Regions from separate parts of the Stutzerimonas sp. 21-1 genome, predicted to be linked through region 1. Evidence: predicted binding sites of a transcription regulator. Region 1 holds the regulator's gene; the other holds the start of a gene.
The links. Region 1 encodes LexA, which represses DNA repair genes until DNA is damaged. Its sites were predicted from a motif close to CTGTNTNNNNANACAG; they were not measured.
Positions count from the first base shown of each region.

Region 2: a site for LexA is predicted at 4,604-4,619, ahead of imuA (translesion DNA synthesis-associated protein ImuA). Genes of this name have one in related genera too.

Region 1 covers NZ_CM150500.1:2,254,817-2,265,370, forward strand. The annotation lists gene AC0ZJQ_RS10915 (LEA/WHy family protein) at 1-246, opposite strand, end outside; gene AC0ZJQ_RS10920 (S-methyl-5'-thioinosine phosphorylase) at 383-1,117, opposite strand; gene nagZ (beta-N-acetylhexosaminidase) at 1,146-2,144, opposite strand; gene AC0ZJQ_RS10930 (L,D-transpeptidase) at 2,148-2,684, opposite strand; gene AC0ZJQ_RS10935 (TetR/AcrR family transcriptional regulator) at 2,725-3,432, opposite strand; gene lexA (transcriptional repressor LexA) at 3,625-4,233, shown strand; gene sulA (SOS-induced cell division inhibitor SulA) at 4,244-4,711, shown strand; gene AC0ZJQ_RS10950 (hypothetical protein) at 4,772-5,011, opposite strand; gene AC0ZJQ_RS10955 (DMT family transporter) at 5,182-6,027, shown strand; gene AC0ZJQ_RS10960 (DUF6586 family protein) at 6,042-6,560, opposite strand; gene topA (type I DNA topoisomerase) at 6,701-9,301, opposite strand; gene AC0ZJQ_RS10970 (DUF1653 domain-containing protein) at 9,547-9,774, opposite strand; gene fadA (acetyl-CoA C-acyltransferase FadA) at 9,904-10,554, opposite strand, start outside.
Region 2 covers NZ_CM150500.1:1,855,233-1,862,052, forward strand. The annotation lists gene AC0ZJQ_RS09055 (error-prone DNA polymerase) at 1-2,546, opposite strand, end outside; gene AC0ZJQ_RS09060 (Y-family DNA polymerase) at 2,543-3,958, opposite strand; gene imuA (translesion DNA synthesis-associated protein ImuA) at 3,966-4,583, opposite strand; gene AC0ZJQ_RS09070 (MATE family efflux transporter) at 4,716-6,107, opposite strand; gene pdxB (4-phosphoerythronate dehydrogenase PdxB) at 6,227-6,820, shown strand, end outside.

The sequences.
Region 1 (10,554 bases):
GTTCAGGTGCACGGTGTAGACGAGCCCGCGTACCGGCAGGCTGCGGTCGTTGGGGTTGTCGATGCGAAAGCGCAGCAGAAACTGCTGTTCCAGCAGCCGCGCCTTGATGATCTCGACCTTCGTCAGCTCGACGCGCGGATCGCGAAACTCGGCGCCGAACCAGGTGGAGCAACCGCTCAGCAGGCTGAAAAGACCCAGCAGAACCACGGTGTTTAGCGTTCTTGTTATTCGTGGCGGGCAAAGCATACCGGTACTCCAAAGGACGGCTCAGTGTAACAAGCGGCGCTTGGGCCGCAACGGGGAGCGACCATAAAAGAAGGCAGTTTCCTACATTTGGATGACAGGCCGGTTTCCGTCCGCGACCTCGTTTGTATGTCGACGCTCAGGCCAGAACCCGGGCCAACACGGCACGGGCCAGACCGATACCCTCGACCAACGCCGCCTCAATCGCGCCCATGGTGATCACCTCGTTCGCCTTGCCCGCCGCCGGATTGACCACCAGCGCCAGGCACGCGTAAGGCAACTGCAGTTCACGCGCCAGCGCAGCCTCGGGCATGCCGGTCATCCCGACGATGTCGCAGCCATCGCGCTCCATTCGGGCGATCTCGGCCGCCGTCTCCAGGCGCGGCCCTTGCGTGCAGCCATAGACGCCGCGGTAGCTGAAGGCGCAACCCTGAGCCTGCAACGCGGCGATCAGCCGTTCACGCAGTTGCGCATCGTAGGGATGACTGAAATCGATATGGGTGACATGGTCGAGGTCGCCGGCGAAGAAGGTATGTTCGCGACCGTAGCTGTAGTCGATGATCTGATGCGGTACGCAAAAATGCCCGGTACCCATAGCGGCGTGGATGCCGCCGACGGCATTTACCGCGATGACAGCCTGTGCGCCGGCATGACGCAGCGCCCACAGGTTCGCCCGGTAGTTGACCTGATGCGGCGCGATGCGATGCGGGTGTCCGTGACGGGCGAGAAACAGGACCTCCCGCCCGGCGAACTCGCCGCACACGATGTCGGCAGAAGGCAGGCCGTAGGGCGTCTCGATCGATCTGATCTCGCGCAGCACGAGCCCGCTGAGTTCGGTCAGGCCAGTGCCGCCGATAATGGCGTGGACAGTCATGGAATCTTTCCTTGGAGTATCGGCGTGATCAGTCGATGAGCCCGGCGCTGCGCAGCGCCGCAATCGATTGGAGCCAGCGCGGCTGCTGCTTGTAGTCAAGCGACGCGGTGCCGGCGGCGCGCATGCGCGCGAGAGCCGGCGCGGGCCGCACACCCAGGCGCTGCAACGCGGTCAGCGCCAGCTCCGCGGCTGCGCGGTCGTTGCATACCAGCCCCATGTCGCAACCGGCCACCAGCGCAGCCTCGATGCGGGCCGCAGCATCACCCGCTACATGCGCCCCTGCCATCGATAGATCATCGCTGAAGATCACCCCACGAAAGCCCAACTCGCCACGCAGGATGTCCTGCAGCCAGCGGCGCGAAAAGCCTGCCGGCTGCGCATCGACTTCAGGAAAAATCACGTGCGCCGGCATCACCGCATCGAGCACAGGCGCCAGTGCGCGGAACGGCACCAGGTCGTGATCGCGCAGCTCGTCGAGGCTGCGCCCGTCAACCGGAATCGCCACGTGCGAATCCGCCTCAGCCCAGCCATGACCGGGGAAGTGCTTGCCGGTCGTGGCCATACCGGCCGCACGCATACCGAGGATGAACGCGCCGATCAGCTCGACCGCGCGCTGTGGGTCCGCCTCGAAGGCACGCGTACCGACGACGCCACTGCGCTGGTGATCGAGGTCGAGCACCGGGGCGAAACTGATATCCAGACCCACCGCCAACACCTCGGTAGCCATCACCCAGCCACAGACCTCAGCCAGGCGCGCGCCGTCAGCATGCCGGGAGAACTCACGCATTGCTGGTAGCCGGACGAAATCCTGACGCAGCCGCTGCACACGCCCACCTTCCTGATCCACCGCCAGCAACAGATCGGGCCGCAGCGCGCGAATCGCACGGCACAGCTCCTGCACCTGGCGGGGGTGCTCGATATTGCGAGCAAACAGAATCAACCCGCCGACTTCCGGCTGGCGCAACAGGTGGCGATCCTCGGGCGTCAGCCAGGTACCGCCGATATCCAGCATCAGTGAACCGTGCATGGGTCAGATAAATCCTTGAGCGAGTTCGGCGCCGGCCCATTCCGGGCGGGCATGTTCTTCTATGTGGACGGGGCAATGCAGCGGCACCTGCTCGAACAGCCGCGCCAGATCGGCATTGCGCATACGAATGCAACCGTGAGACAGCGGAACGCCCATGGGTTCACAATCAGGCGTGCCGTGCAGGTAGATGTAGCGGCGAAAGGTATCGACATCGCCGAGTCGATTGCGGCCGATTTCGCAGCCACTCAGCCAGAGAATGCGGCTCAGAATCCAATCGCGCCCGGGAAAGCGCTCGTGCAGTTCGGCCGACCAGATCTCTCCGGTCCAGCGCCGACCACGCAGCACCGCGCCGAGCGGCAGATCGCCACCGATACGCGCACGTACCTGATGCCGACCACGTGGCGTGCAACCGGAGCCGTTGCGCTCGCTGGCGCCATTGAGGGCGGTGGATACCGGAAAGCGGCAACGCAACTTGCCGTCGGCAAAGCCGTAGAGCTGCTGGTCGGCAAGGGAGATGTACAAACAATCGAGATGGGTCATGGGCGGCTAGCTTAGACGAAGGACCTGACGCCTAGCACCCTCAGCCCTTCGCCGGCATGGCTACGGCGTTGCGCCGACCCTTGGGCTGGGCCTCGGCCAGCGCAGCATCTGCCACGCCGCTCTCGGCCCGCATGCCAGCCGCCAGGAACGGCACCATCATCCGCATGATCTGCTCGATCGAAGTCCGGGCACCGAAATCGTTCTCGGCAATCGCGCGCAGTGCCTTGATCCCGGACATGCTGAAAGCCGCCGCACCGAGCATGAAATGCACGCGCCAGAACAGCTCGATCGGCGGAATGTTCGGTGCTGCCTCGTGCACACGCAGCATGTAGCGGCGGAATACCTTGCCGTACATGTCTTCCAGATAGCGGCGCAGATGGCCCTGGCTCTGGCTGAACGAAAGCCCCAGCAGGCGCATAAAAATCGACAGGTCGTCGCCGCTGCGTGGTTTAACCGCCAGGGCCTGCTCAACCAGTATTTCCAGCAGTTCTTCGAGCGTATCCGGCTTATCGGAAATCGACTCGCGACGATCCAGCTCGCGTTCCAGGCTGGCGCAGAAGGGTCCGAGAAAGCGCGAGAAGACTGCCTGAATCAGCGCCTTTTTCGAACCGAAGTGATAGTTCACCGCCGCCAGGTTTACGCCTGCCTTGCTGGTGATCAGGCGAAGCGAAGTCTCAGCGAAGCCTTTTTCAGCGAACAGCTGCTCCGCTGCGTCCAGAATGCGCTCGACTGTCTCGGACTGCGCCATGCCCCCTCCAATGACAAACATCTGTTTGAAACTTACGTTTCAGCCAATAGCCAAGTCAACCATGAAAGCGGCGTGGCGCCTAGCTCATCTTCGCATTCACCGCCGTCGCGACCGAATGCTCGCAGAACTCGATTGCCAACACCCGATCACTGTATATAATCCCAGTCACTGTATAAAAGAACAGAGACCCCCATGATCAAGCTGACGCCCCGCCAGTCGGAAATCCTCGCCTTCATCAAGCGTTGCCTGGAAGACCACGGCTACCCGCCGACGCGCGCCGAGATCGCGCAGGAGCTCGGCTTCAAGTCGCCCAACGCCGCCGAAGAACACCTCAAGGCGCTCGCGCGCAAAGGTGCAATAGAGATGACGCCCGGCGCCTCGCGCGGGATACGCATTCCCGACTTCGAGCCCGCTGCCCAGGAAGGCAGTCTGCCGATTATCGGCCGGGTGGCGGCAGGCGCACCGATCCTGGCGCAACAGCATGTCGAGGAGTCCTGCCAGATCAACCCAGGCTTTTTCCACCCGCGCGCCGACTACCTGCTGCGGGTACGTGGCATGAGCATGAAGGACATCGGCATCTTCGATGGCGACCTGCTGGCGGTCCACAGCACCCGCGACGCGCGCAACGGCCAGGTCGTCGTCGCACGGGTGGGCGAGGAGGTTACCGTCAAGCGCCTCAAGCGCGAAGGTGACAAAGTGTGGTTACTGGCGGAAAACGCCGAGTTCGCACCTATCGAAGTGGATCTCGAACATGAAGACTTCGTGATCGAGGGCTTGAGTGTCGGCGTGATACGCCGCTAGGAGACGTTCGATGCAGTACCTCCCCACGACAAACGCCAAGCCGCAGCTGTCTCTCTTCGAGGGGCTGATCGCTCATGGCATGCCGCCCTTTCTCGCCGAACCGCCACCGCCGCAACTCGAGCGCCTGAGCGAGTTGAGCCTGAGCGGCAACAGCGAGCACTGTCGACTGCTACTCGCCCCCATGCTGCGCGAACTCAGCGATGCCCCCGACAGCCGCTGGCTGACGCTGGTCGCCCCTCCGGCATTTCTGTCGTCGCACTGGCTGCGCGAAACCGGATTGAACCGCGAACGCATCATCCTGTTGCAGCCGCGCGGTATTCAGGGCGCACTGGAGCTGACTTGCAAGGCGCTGACTTCCGGCTGTAGCCACACCGTCGTCAGCTGGTTTGCTCACATGGATGCCCGCATGCGCAGCACGTTGCACAGCGCCGCCAGCCAGGGCAACGCTCAGAGTCTCAACATTCGCCTGGGCCGCTAGCTAAATAGTCCCGACAGGCACATGGATCGTGCCGAATTCCCCCGCTACACCCCACCTCGTTCAGTGCAGTACCCGCGGCTCATCCTCGTACTCGATCTCGCTATCACCTTCCGACATCCGTCCAGCCATCTGCACGCCCACGTTGAACATGGCCTTGGCGATTTCCACATGCTGGCCCTGCAGAAAAAGTTTCGCGTCATCGGAGAAATCCAGCGTCACCAGCACCTCTTCGTCTTCGGCACGGCGCAGTACGATGCGGCCGTCAGGTAGCTCGACAATTTCCAGAAACGAGGTAGGCATTCGATCAGCTCTCAGAGAAAGGCGTGCATTGTACCAGCCGACTATCGACGCAGCAGCCTTCCAGCATCAGGCAACCCGCTACGATCCGGGTTTCATGGTGACCGTCCACGACGTAGCATTGCTCGAACCGACACTGCCCGGCACAACACACAAGAACAGGCCGAGTCTCCATGACACCCCGCATTCTGCTGCTTACCACCTTGGCCATGCTTGCCTTCGCCGGCAATTCGCTGCTGTGCCGGATCGCCTTGCGAGACACCGCCATAGATCCCGCCAGCTTCACCGGCGTGCGCCTGCTTGGCGGTGCGCTGACACTCTGGTTTCTGATGCTGCGACGGGAACGTCGCGCGATACCGGGCGGTGACTGGTACGGTGCGGCGGCCTTGTTCGTGTACGCCGCGGCGTTCTCGTTTGCCTATCTGCATCTCGACGCCGGCACCGGCGCGTTGCTGCTGTTCGGCGCCGTACAGCTGAGCATGATCGTCTGGGGGCTGATACGTGGCGAGCGATTCGGTCGCTGGCAGGTAGTCGGCCTGATCCTGGCGATGGGCGGCCTGGTATTTCTGCTGCTGCCGGGCAGCAGCGCACCGTCATGGCATGCTGCCCTGCTGATGCTGGCCTCCGGAGTCGCCTGGGGAATCTATTCGCTGCGGGGACGCGGGACCGCCAATCCGCTGAATGCCACGGCCGGCAACTTCGTGCGAGCGGTGCCGCTGGGCATCTTGCTGAGCCTGTCGGTCTGGAATCAGTTGCAGTGGGATATCCCGGGCCTGGTTTACGCGCTGCTCTCGGGCGCCCTCGCCTCCGGCGTCGGCTACGCCATCTGGTATTCGGCGCTACCCGGTCTGACGGCAATCCAGGCCGCCAGCGTGCAACTGAGCGTGCCGTTGCTGACCGCCGTTGCCGGAGCGTTGCTGCTTGGCGAAGCACTGACGGACCGCCTGCTCATCGCCGGTACGGCGATTCTCTGCGGCATTGCCCTGGTCATGCTGACTCGCAAGCCAGAACCGTCATGATGTGGAAGCGCCGCTTACCACTCGGTCAGCGACTCGCGAAAGCGCAAGGCCAGGCTCTTCAGGTTCTGTCGCCAGAGTTCCAGCTCGTCACGCGTCAGAGCGGGCTCTGGCTCGTCGAGGCTGACGGCCTCGATCAATGGCTGGCGTGGGTCGGTTTTAACCTTTGCCGGCGCACGCGGCGGCTCGAATAGCGCCGCATAGGCTTGCAACAGGCTGGCCAGCCAGGTTTCTCCCTGCTCGGCCAGTTCCACCAGCTCGGCCAGCTCCGGACTCGGCGCTGCGTCGAGAACTGAACGCGAGAGAATCAGTTCGACCCGCGACGCACCGGCTCCAGGCGAGCGGTAGTAGCCGGCGATTTCATGACACAGCCCCAGCAAGGCGCCGTAGAGATGGAACAGGCTCGCCTCACGCTCGGCCTGGATCAGTCCCTGCGCATTCAGCGAGCCCGACGCTTCGGCCTTGCGCCAGCTATCCAGCGACAGACCGGCGAAGTAGATTTTCTGATTGGTCCGGGTGTAGAGCTCGTGAGCCATGAGGGCGCTCTCCGAATATCGGGAAACTGCAAGAATGAACTTCGACGCCCGTCAACGCCAGCGTTACAGGCCGAGCAGAACAACCGCAGACACCGTCTAGCCAGACGGCATCTGCGAGCGCATCGCCGCAGCGGCGTGCGTTACTTTTCCTCGACCTTCCACTTGCCGCCGACGAAGAAGGCCTTCCAACCGGTCGGCTTGCCTTCGACTTCCGACTGCACGTACTGCTCCTTGGTCTTGCGGCTGAAGCGGATCACCGTTGGGCGACCTTCCGCGTCCTGCTGCGGCGCATCCAGCAGGAAGTGGTACTTCGGATCGATCTCGTCACGGTGCGGAATCAGCTCCTTCACCAGCGGAGCACGTGTCTCGCGGTTCTTCGGAAACTGGCTGGCAGCCAGGAACAGTCCAGATGCGCCGTCACGCAGTACGTAGGTGTCGTCGACCTTCTCGCAACGCAGCTCCGGCATCTTCACCGCGTCCATCTTCGGCGGCGCCGGCTCGCCGTTCTTCAGCAGCTTGCGGGTGTTCTTGCATTCGGCGTTGGTGCAGCCGAAGAACTTGCCGAAGCGACCGGTCTTGAGCTGCATCTCGCTGCCGCACTTGTCGCATTCCAGGCTTGGGCCTTCATAGCCCTTGATACGGTACTGGCCTTCCTCGATCTCGTAGCCCGAGCAATCGGGGTTGTTGCCGCAGATATGCAGCTTGCGCTTCTCATCGAGCAGGTAGGCATCCATTGCGGTGCTGCAAATCGGGCAGCGATGCTTGCCCAGCAGCACCAGCGATTCGGATTCGCCTTCGTCATCCGCAGCGATTTCGTCACCCGGCACGAGATTGATCGTCGACTTGCAGCGTTCCTTGGGCGGCAGGCTGTAGCCAGAGCAGCCGAGGAATACGCCGGTGGATGCAGTGCGGATCATCATCGGCCGGCCGCAGACCTTGCAGGGAATATCGGTCAGGGTGGGCTGGTTGGCGCGCATGCCATCCTCGCTGCCCTCGGCCTGTTCGAGCTTGCGCTTGAAGTCACCGTAGAACTCATCGAGCACATGCTTCCATTCGCGCTCGCCCTGCGCGACATCGTCCAGATGCTCTTCCATGCCGGCAGTGAAGCCGTAGTCCATCAGGTTCTCGAAGCTCTCGGAAAGACGCTCGGTGACGATGTCGCCCATCTTTTCCGAATAGAAGCGGCGGTTGTGCAGCGAGACGTAGCCGCGATCCTGAATCGTGGAAATGATCGCCGCATAAGTGGACGGACGACCGATACCGCGCTTCTCCATCTCCTTGACCAGGCTGGCTTCCGAGTAGCGTGCGGGCGGCTTGGTGAAGTGCTGGCTCGGATCGAGCTTGAGCAGCGCCAGCGCTTCGCCCTGCTGCATATCCGGGAGCACGTCGTCCTCGCCGGATTTGCTCTGCTGCGGCATGACCTTGGTGTAGCCGTCGAACTTGAGAATGCGGCCCTTGGCGCGCAGTTCGAACTCGCCGGCCGCCGCCGTCACGCTGGTGGACAGGTACTGCGCCGGTGGCATCTGGCAAGCCACGAACTGGCGCCAGATCAGCTCGTAAAGGCGTTCGGCGTCACGCTCCATTCCCGAAAGCTGGTTGGGGCGCAGATTGACGTCAGACGGGCGGATCGCCTCGTGCGCCTCCTGCGCGCCCTCCTTGCTCGAATAGACATTGGCCTTCTCGGGCAGGTACTTGCCACCGAATTCGCTCTCGATAAAGCCACGCACCATGGCGATGGCGTCGGCAGAAAGGTTGGTCGAGTCGGTACGCATGTAGGTGATGTAGCCGGCCTCATAGAGCCGCTGCGCCATCATCATGGTCTTTTTCACGCCGAAGCCAAGGCGGTTGCTCGCAGCCTGCTGCAGGGTCGAGGTGATGAACGGTGCCGACGGCTTGCTGGAGGTCGGCTTGTCCTCGCGCTTGCTGACGCGGTAGTTCGAGCTCTTGAGTTTCTCCAGCGCGGCGGTGGCCTGCGCTTCGTTCAGCGGCTTGAACGCCTCACCGTTCTGGCGGGCCACCTCGAAGCGCACCTTGGCCTGCTGCGCGGTCGCCAGGTCGGCATGCACTTCCCAGTATTCTTCTGGCACGAAGGCGCGGATTTCACGCTCGCGCTCCACTACCAGCTTCACCGCCACCGACTGTACCCGGCCAGCGGACAGGCCGCGGGCAATCTTCGCCCACAGCAGCGGGGACACCATGTAACCGACCACGCGGTCGAGGAAACGCCGGGCCTGCTGGGCATTGACGCGATTGATGTCGAGCTCGCCGGGCTGCGAGAACGCCTCCTGGATCGCCTTCTTGGTGATTTCGTTGAACACCACGCGCTTGTAGCGACTGTCATCGCCGCCGATGGATTCGCGCAGGTGCCAGGCGATCGCCTCCCCTTCTCTATCCAAGTCGGTCGCGAGATAGATGGTGTCAGCTTCCTTGGCCAGGCGACGCAGCTCCTCGATCACCTTCTCCTTGCCCGGCAGGATCTCGTACTTGGCCTTCCAGTCATGCTCCGGGTCAACGCCCATGCGCGCGAACAGCTGACGCTTGGCCTTCTCCTTGGGCGACAGTGCAGGCGTCTCGCCAGCGGCGGCCTTGCCGCGCTTTGCCGGCTCCTTGCTGGCGGAACCACTGGTGGGAAGGTCGCGGATGTGGCCGATACTCGACTTCACCACGTACTGGTTGCCCAAATACTTGTTGATTGTCTTGGCCTTGGCCGGTGATTCCACGATGACCAGCGATTTACCCATGGAGAGCAGAGTTCCTGAATCGAGAGGTGAACGGAGCGAGTATCTGCGGCAAGGTGCGCGCAAATCGGCGACCGGAGGTCGGACTGCTGGCAGCGGCGTCGACGCGCCTCAATGAGCTTTCCGAGCATGCCCGAGAACGCATGAACGAGTGCAAAGACGGCCACTCTGTCCGAAGGCACCGCTATATATAGTGGCGAGCGCGACGAGGTCAAGCGCCGAGCCTGGCAAGCAAGCGTTCGCACGCATCAGTAACGGCTCGGCTCGGCCTCGATCAGAGCGAACCGCGGCACAGTTTCGCCATCGACATCGACGGTCTCGACGAACATGGACAATGGGCGCACCCACAGTCCGTACTCACCGTACAGCGCCTGATAGAACACCATCGGCTCTTCCGTCTCCGAATGTCGCGCCACGGCGAACACCCGGTATTCGGGCCCCTTGTAATGGCGATATCGCCCCGGCTCCACCTGCATCATCTGCTTCCCCTGCCGTCACAAAAAGAAAAACCGGGGCACTTGGCCCCGGCTTCCATGCACCGTCTGACAATCCGCCCCGCGAACCTGCGGGCGCGGCTGTCAGCCTAGCGCAGTCATCTGCATCTGTCAGACGCGTTCGAAGACCGTACTGATCCCCTGCCCCAGACCGATACACATGGTGGCGACACCCAGCGTACCGTTGTTCTGCTTCATCACGTTCAGCAGAGTGCCGGAGATACGCGCACCGGAGCAGCCGAACGGGTGCCCCAGGGCGATGGCGCCGCCATGCAGATTGACCTTCTGTTCCATCTGATCGAGCAGCTTGAGGTCCTTGAGCACCGGCAGCGCCTGCGCGGCGAAGGCTTCGTTCAGCTCGACGTGGCTGATGTCATTTATGGTCAGACCGGCGCGCTTGAGCACCTTCTGGGTCGACGGAACCGGGCCGTAGCCCATGATTGCCGGGTCGACACCCGCCACCGCCATGGCACGAACCACGGCCATCGGCTGAATACCGAGATCCTTGGCGCGCTGGGCGGACATGACGATCATGCAGGACGCGCCGTCGGTGATCTGCGAGGAAGTACCCGCAGTCACGGTGCCGCCCTTCGGATTGAATGCCGGCTTCAGTGCGGCCAGGCTTTCCAGGGTGGTGTCCGGACGGATGGTTTCGTCGTAATCGAAGACCTTGAGGAAGCCGTTCTCGTCGTGACCTTCCATCGGAATGATCTCGTCCTTGAACTTGCCTTCCACCGTAGCCTTGTGCGCCAGGCGGTGCGA
Region 2 (6,820 bases), 400 kb from region 1:
GCAAGGCCGTGCAGGGCGCCGGCATCGGCCAGCCGTTCGCGCGCGCGGGCGTCCAGCCCGGCGCGCCGGCTGAGGTCATCGACATCGCTGAACGCTTGTGTCCGGCGAGCGCTCTCGATGCCTCGGGCATCCGCCTCACGCAGGCTACGAATCATCCGCAGGCCCAGGCGGATCGCCGGCTGTGCCTCGGCGCCGGGCTCCAGACTGCAATCCCAGTCGCTGTGACATACGTCTACCGGGCGCACTTCGATGCCGTGGCGCCGGGCATCCTGCAATACCTGATCGGGGCTGTAGAAACCCATCGGCCAGCTGTTGATCAGCGCGCAGGCGAACGCCGCCGGCTCATGGCATTTCAGCCAGCTGCTAGCGTAGGTGAGCAGGGCGAAGCTGGCGGCGTGGGATTCGGGGAAACCGTAGCTGCCGAAGCCTTTGATCTGCTCGAAGATGCGCGTGATAAATTCCGGCTCATAGTGCTTGGCGAGCATCCGCGCAGTCAGCCGTTCACGATGATGTTCCAGACCGCCGTGGCGCTTCCAAGCGGCCATGCTGCGGCGCAGTTCGTCGGCCTCGCCGGGGCTGTAGTCGGCGGCGATGATGGCCAGTTCCATCACCTGTTCTTGGAACAGCGGCACGCCGAGAGTGCGCTCGAATACCGGCATGAGTTCGTCGGAGGGATAGAGCACCGGCTCCTCGCCGTTACGCCGGCGCAGGTACGGATGAACCATATCGCCCTGGATCGGCCCGGGGCGGACGATGGCCACCTGGATCACCAAATCGTAGAACTTGTGCGGGCGCAGGCGCGGCAGCATGGCCATCTGCGCCCGCGACTCGATCTGGAACACGCCGATGGTATCGGCGCGACTGATCATGGCGTAGGTCGCCGGATCCTCCTGCGGCAGGCTGGCCAGCGTCCAGCGTGTGCCGCGATAACGCTCGATCAGGGCGAAGCAGCGACGCAGCGCACTGAGCATGCCCAGGGCGAGCACATCGACCTTGAGCAGGCCGACCAGATCGAGGTCGTCCTTGTCCCACTGGATCACAGTGCGCTCGGCCATGCTGGCGTTCTCCACCGGCACCAGGGTCTGCAGTGGGTGTTCGCTGATCACGAAACCGCCAGGATGCTGCGACAGGTGACGGGGGAAGCCGATCAGCTCGCCGGTCAATGCTAGCACCCGGCGCAGCAAAGGGTTGTTCGCATCGAAGCCGGCCTCGGCCAGGCGTTCGGCCGAGGGCACATGGTCGCTCCAGCGTCCGCAGCAGTCGGCCAGTGCATTCACCTGAACGGGTGGCAGGCCGAGCGCCTTGGCCACGTCGCGCAGCGCGCCGGCGCTGTGATAGGTGCTGACCACGGCGGTGAGGGCAGCGCGGTGACGGCCATAGCGGCTGAAAACGTACTGGATGACTTCCTCGCGGCGCTCGTGCTCGAAGTCCACGTCGATATCCGGCGGCTCCTTGCGCTCGCGCGAGAGAAAGCGCTCGAACAGCAGGCGGCGTCCCGGCAGGGTGGGGTCGAGTTCGGTGATACCGAGGGCGAAACACACCGTGGAGTTGGCCGCCGAACCACGCCCCTGGCAGAGAATCTGCCGCTCGCGTGCCCAGTTCACGATGTCGTGCACGGTGAGGAAGTAGCTCTCGTACGCCAGTTCGGCGATCAGCTTCAGCTCATGTTCGAGCAGCCTGCGGGCCTGTTCGGGCACCCCGTTCGGCCAGCGCCAGCGGGCGCCGCGCTCGACCAGTTCGCGCAGCCAGAAGGTGGCGTCATGCCCGTGCGGAACCAGTTCGCGCGGGTAGTGATAGCGCAACTGGCCGAGATCGAAGGTGCAGCGCGCGGCGATGCGCAGGGTTTCGGCGAGCAGGGCCGGTGGATACAGCTCGGCCAGCTCCTCGTGGCGCCGCAGATGGCGCTCGCCGTTGGGGAACAGATGGGCGCCGGCCTCGGCCACCGGCAGGTGGTGGCGGATGGCGGTCATGCAGTCCTGCAGGGCACGCCGTCCGCGGGCGTGCATGTGCACGTCGCCGCAGGCCACCGGTGGTAGCCCGCAGGACGTCGCCCGCTCAAGCAGGTACTGCAGTTGCGCGGCGTCATCCGCGCCGCGATGCAGTTCGACGGCCAGCCACAGTCGCTGCGGGAACAAGCGGCGCAGCCTGGGCAGGTGGTCGTCGTCATCATCCGGCAGCCAGATTGCCAGCAGCCCGTCCGGGGACTCGACGAAATCGTCGAACAAAAGGCGATAGCGACCCTTCTCGCAACGGCGGCGAGCCAGGGTGATCAAGCGGCAAAGCGCCTGATAGCCGGTTAGGTTTTCAACCAGCAGGATCAGCCGGGGGCCGTTTTCGATACGCACCTCACTGCCGACGATGAGTGGTACGCCACTGTCCTTGGCTGCCTGCCAGGCGCGGACGATACCTGCCAGTGTGCATTCGTCGGTGATCGCCAGGGCGCGGTAGCCCAGTCGCGCTGCCCGCTCGAACAGCTCCTGGGCGCTGGAAGCGCCGCGCTGGAAGCTGAAGTTGGACAGGCAGTGCAGTTCGGCGTAACCACTCATGCGAACCAGCCGTGCAGCAGCAGCGGGCCGTCGCTGCCGAGCGGGCGGAAGGCCCAGCCGCGCTGGCCGGCGCGTGTTTCGATGAGGTAGTAGTCGCGCCGTATATCCTCGCCGTCCCACCAGCCGGACTCGATACGTTCCGGGCCGGCGAGGATGCGCAGCGAGCTTTCGCGCAGCGACTGAGGTGCGGTCAGCAACCAGCCGGGGCGCGGGCCGCTTGCCGGCAGGGCTGTACGTGGCGCCTGTGCCTGCGTCTGCCATGCATGTTCGGGGCGATGATCGGCGCAGGCGCCGAGGCCCTGCACAGCATGGTCGCCGAGACGCGCGCGCAGGCGTTCGCGCAGCTGTTCCCAGGGCAGCGTTTGCTGCGCTCTTTCATCGAACAGCTGGCGGTGCTGCGGGGTGAAGGCCGGCAGCTCGCGCGCCAGCAATCGCACTGCCAGCACCGGTGCCGGCAGTTGCAGCTGTTCCAGGCGGCCGCGGGTCAGCTCGAACAGCATGCCGGCCTCACGCTCGGCAGCCAGCAGGCCGACGACGACCTGGCTGTCGGCCAGGTTGCGATGTTCCAGTTGCAGGACGAAACGCTGCACGCCGCTGTCGCGCCCGGCGAGATAGGCGGCCAGGTCGGCGGTGAGCCGGCGCAGCGGGAACAACAGCGCCTGGTGTGACTCGACCTCGAAGTTCAATTCGATGCGCGCGTCGAAAACATCGGGTGGGCGGTAGAACTCCAGCGCCAGCGGCTGCCGCCCGAGCAGGGTGTCGAGCTGCAGCAGCACCTCGGCCGGAAAGCGCCGGGCCACGCTGTCGCGGGGCAGGGCAAGCAGTTGCGAAAGACTGCGCAACCCCATGCGCGCGAAGGCCGTGGCCACTTCGCGCGACAGGCCGAGGCGCTCCACCGGCAAACGTCCGAGCGCCTCGCGCAGCGTTGTGTCATCGCTCACCGCCAGACCATCGTGGGCATTGGCGAGTACCCGTGCCGCCGCCGGGTTGGGGGCAACGGTGATGCGCTGGCGGAAGCCCAGGGCGTTCAGTTCCTGGCGCAGGCGCGCTTCGAAGCGCGGCCAGGGGCCGAACAGGCCGAGGCTGGACTGCACTTCCAGCAGCAGGCAGCGCGGGTAATGCAGGCTGACCTGAGCGCTGAAACCGTAGGCCCAGGCGGCCAGGAAGCGCTGCCAGCGCTCGATGGCCGCCAGATCGTAATCGGCACTGGCGAAATTGCGGGTCAGCGCCTGGGCGGCAGTCAGCGTCTGGCCGGGTTTCAGGCCGAGTTCGCGCGCCGCCGGATTGACCGCTTGCAGCACGCGCCGCTGCGCCGGCCCGGCGAGCAAGGCCAGCGGCGCGGCAGGGTCGCTGCGTTCGCGCAGCACGCCGTCCATCGCCAGTTGCGGCAGCAGGATGCAGGCCCAGAGCATGTCCGTGTCACCGCCAGGCGCTGGCGGCGATCGGCCGCGCCGGCGCCAGACCGCCTCGGCACTTGAGCACGCGCAGTTGCGCCGGGTGAGCGTCGATGGCCAGGCGCAGGGCGGCTGGCGAGGGGTTCAGCGCTTCGGCCTGCGGGCGATAGGCGAAGGCCAGCGTCTGTCCGGTTTCGGCGGCCACCTGCAGGCGCCGCAGGGCGCGGTCGTCCGCCTGCCTCGGCCAGCACAGCACGGCGCCACAGCTACCCGAGCGCAGGCATTGCTCGGTCGCCCACAGCGCATCGCGCCCGCTGGCGTGGACGATGCTCAACTGCCGCAGGTCGACGCCGGCGGTCAGCCAGGCCTGGGGGTAGGGCAGATGCGGCGGGTCGACCAGCACCACCCGCTCGCCGGCCACGGTCAGCCGGGCAAGGGTCGGCCACAGCAGGCGCAGCTCGCCGGTGCCGGGCGCGGCGAGGAGGATCTCGCTCAGTGCCGCCTCCGGCCAGCCGCCACCCGGAAGGGCGGCATCCAGCGCGGCGTGTCCGGTCGGCTGGCTGGCGGCAGGGGCGACGATGGCCTGCCCACGCCAGACACGGCGTGCATCGAGCAGGCGATCCAGGGCGACCACGGATGTCATGCAAAGGCAATCCAAAAATACTGTATATGAATACAGTATTCAGTTGCCCGGTTCGGCGGTCAAGTCATGCTGACCAGCGTCATCGCCTCTTCCGCTGATGCAGAGCGCCTTCGATGATTTCGCGTCGACGGCTCAGGCCTGAGCCGGGCGAGCCCGCTGAAGACGAATTGCGCGCCGTGCGCTGCGTGCCAGGCGGATGCTGAGCAAAAACGCTGCGCAGCTCAGTCCGGCGATCAGACCCTGCCACAGCCCGCCGGGGCCGGATGCCGGGCCGAAGTGGTCGGTCAGGCCGAGCACATAGCCGATCGGCAGACCGATGCCCCAGTAGGCGAAGAGGGTGAAGATCATGGTCATGCGCGTGTCCTGGTAGCCGCGCAGGGCACCGGCAGCGGTAACTTGCACAACATCGGAGAACTGGAACAGTGCCGCATAGAAGAACAAGCCGGACGCCACGGCGATCACCGCGGGGTCGGGCGTGTAGATGCGGGCAATCGGCACGGCGAACAGCAGCATCGCGGTGGCGGAAAAACAGGCATACACCAGCCCCGTTCCCACTCCGACGCCAGCGGCGAAACGCGCATCTCGCGGCGCACTGCGGCCCAGTGCCTGTCCCACCCGCACGGTGACCGCCATGCCCAGCGACAGCGGAATCATGAAGATCAGCGAGGTGAAGTTCAGCGCTATCTGGTGTCCGGCCACCACCGTCGCGCCCAATGCGCCGATCAGCAGCGCAATGACCGAAAAAATGCTGGCTTCGGCGAACACCGCGATACCGATCGGCAGACCGACCGCGAGCAAGGGGCTGAGCACCGGCCAGCGCGGCCATTCGAAGTGGGCGAATAGCCGGCTCGGTCGATACGGCGCGGCGCGGCGTACCCAGAACAGCATGGCCAGCAGCATGAACAGCATGACCAGCGACGTTGCGACACCGCAGCCAACACCGCCGAGTGCCGGCGCGCCGAGCTTGCCGTAGATGAAGATGTAGTTGAGCGGGATATTCAGCAGCAGGCCGAGAACCCCGACCACCATGCTCGGGCGCGAGTGGCCGAGGCCGTCGCTGTAGCAACGCAGCACCTGGTACAGCCCGATCGCCGGAAAGCCGCAGGCGACGGCGCGCAGATAGCCCATGCTGGGATCGATCAGCGCGGCTTCGACGTTCATCCAGTGCAGCATCGGCTCGGCGTTCCACATCAGGACGGCGCACAGGCTGCCGAGGCCGCCGCCCATCCACAGCGCCTGGCGCACCAGAGGGCCGATCTCGCCGTGGCGTCCGGCGCCGAAACGCTGCGCCACGTTCGGCGTGGTCGCCAGGATCACGCCGGTCAGGAACAGAAAAACCGGCACCCAGATGGAATTGCCCAGGGCCACTGCCGCCAGATCGTGCGCACTGACCCGACCCGCCATCACCGTATCGACGAAGCCCATCGCCGTATTGGCCAGCTGAGCGATCATCATCGGCAGGGCAAGGGCGAAGAGGGTGCGCAGCTCGGTCCGCACCCGGCCGGCTCTCGACTCAGAAGGCATTGCATCGTTCCGGTTGTATACAAAGAGCGCGGTAGTCTACGCCGCACGACAGCTGGCCGAAAGGCGGAAAAACGGCGGCGAGGCGTCTAGAATGGGCCGCATCTGAAACGGAGCCTGCCATGCGTATCCTCGCCGACGAAAACATTCCTTTGGTCGATGCCTTCTTCGCCGGCTTCGGCAGCATCCGCCGCATGGCCGGCCGCTCGATCAACCGGGCGGCGCTGGAGCAGACCGACGTGCTGCTGGTGCGCTCGGTGACCCGCGTCGATCGCGAATTGCTCGCCGGCACACCGGTGCGCTTCGTCGGCACCTGCACCATCGGCACCGATCATCTGGACCTCGACTATTTCCTCGAAGCCGGCATCACCTGGGCCAGTGCGCCCGGCTGCAATGCGCGCGGAGTGGTGGATTACGTGCTGGGCAGCCTGCTGACGCTGGCCGAACGGCAGGGCGAGGAACTGACGACACGTCGCTACGGCGTGGTCGGCGCGGGCGAAGTGGGCGGGCGGCTGGTGGAGGTGCTGCGCGGATTGGGCTGGGATGTGCGAGTCTGCGATCCGCCGCGCCAGGCACGTGAGACTGGTGACTTTGTCACGCTGGAGGAGATCATCGCCGAGTGCGATGTGATCAGCCTGCATACGCCACTGGAGTTGCAGGGCGCGCATCCGACCTTCCATCTGTTCGACGCTTCCCGACTGGCGCAACTGCGCCCT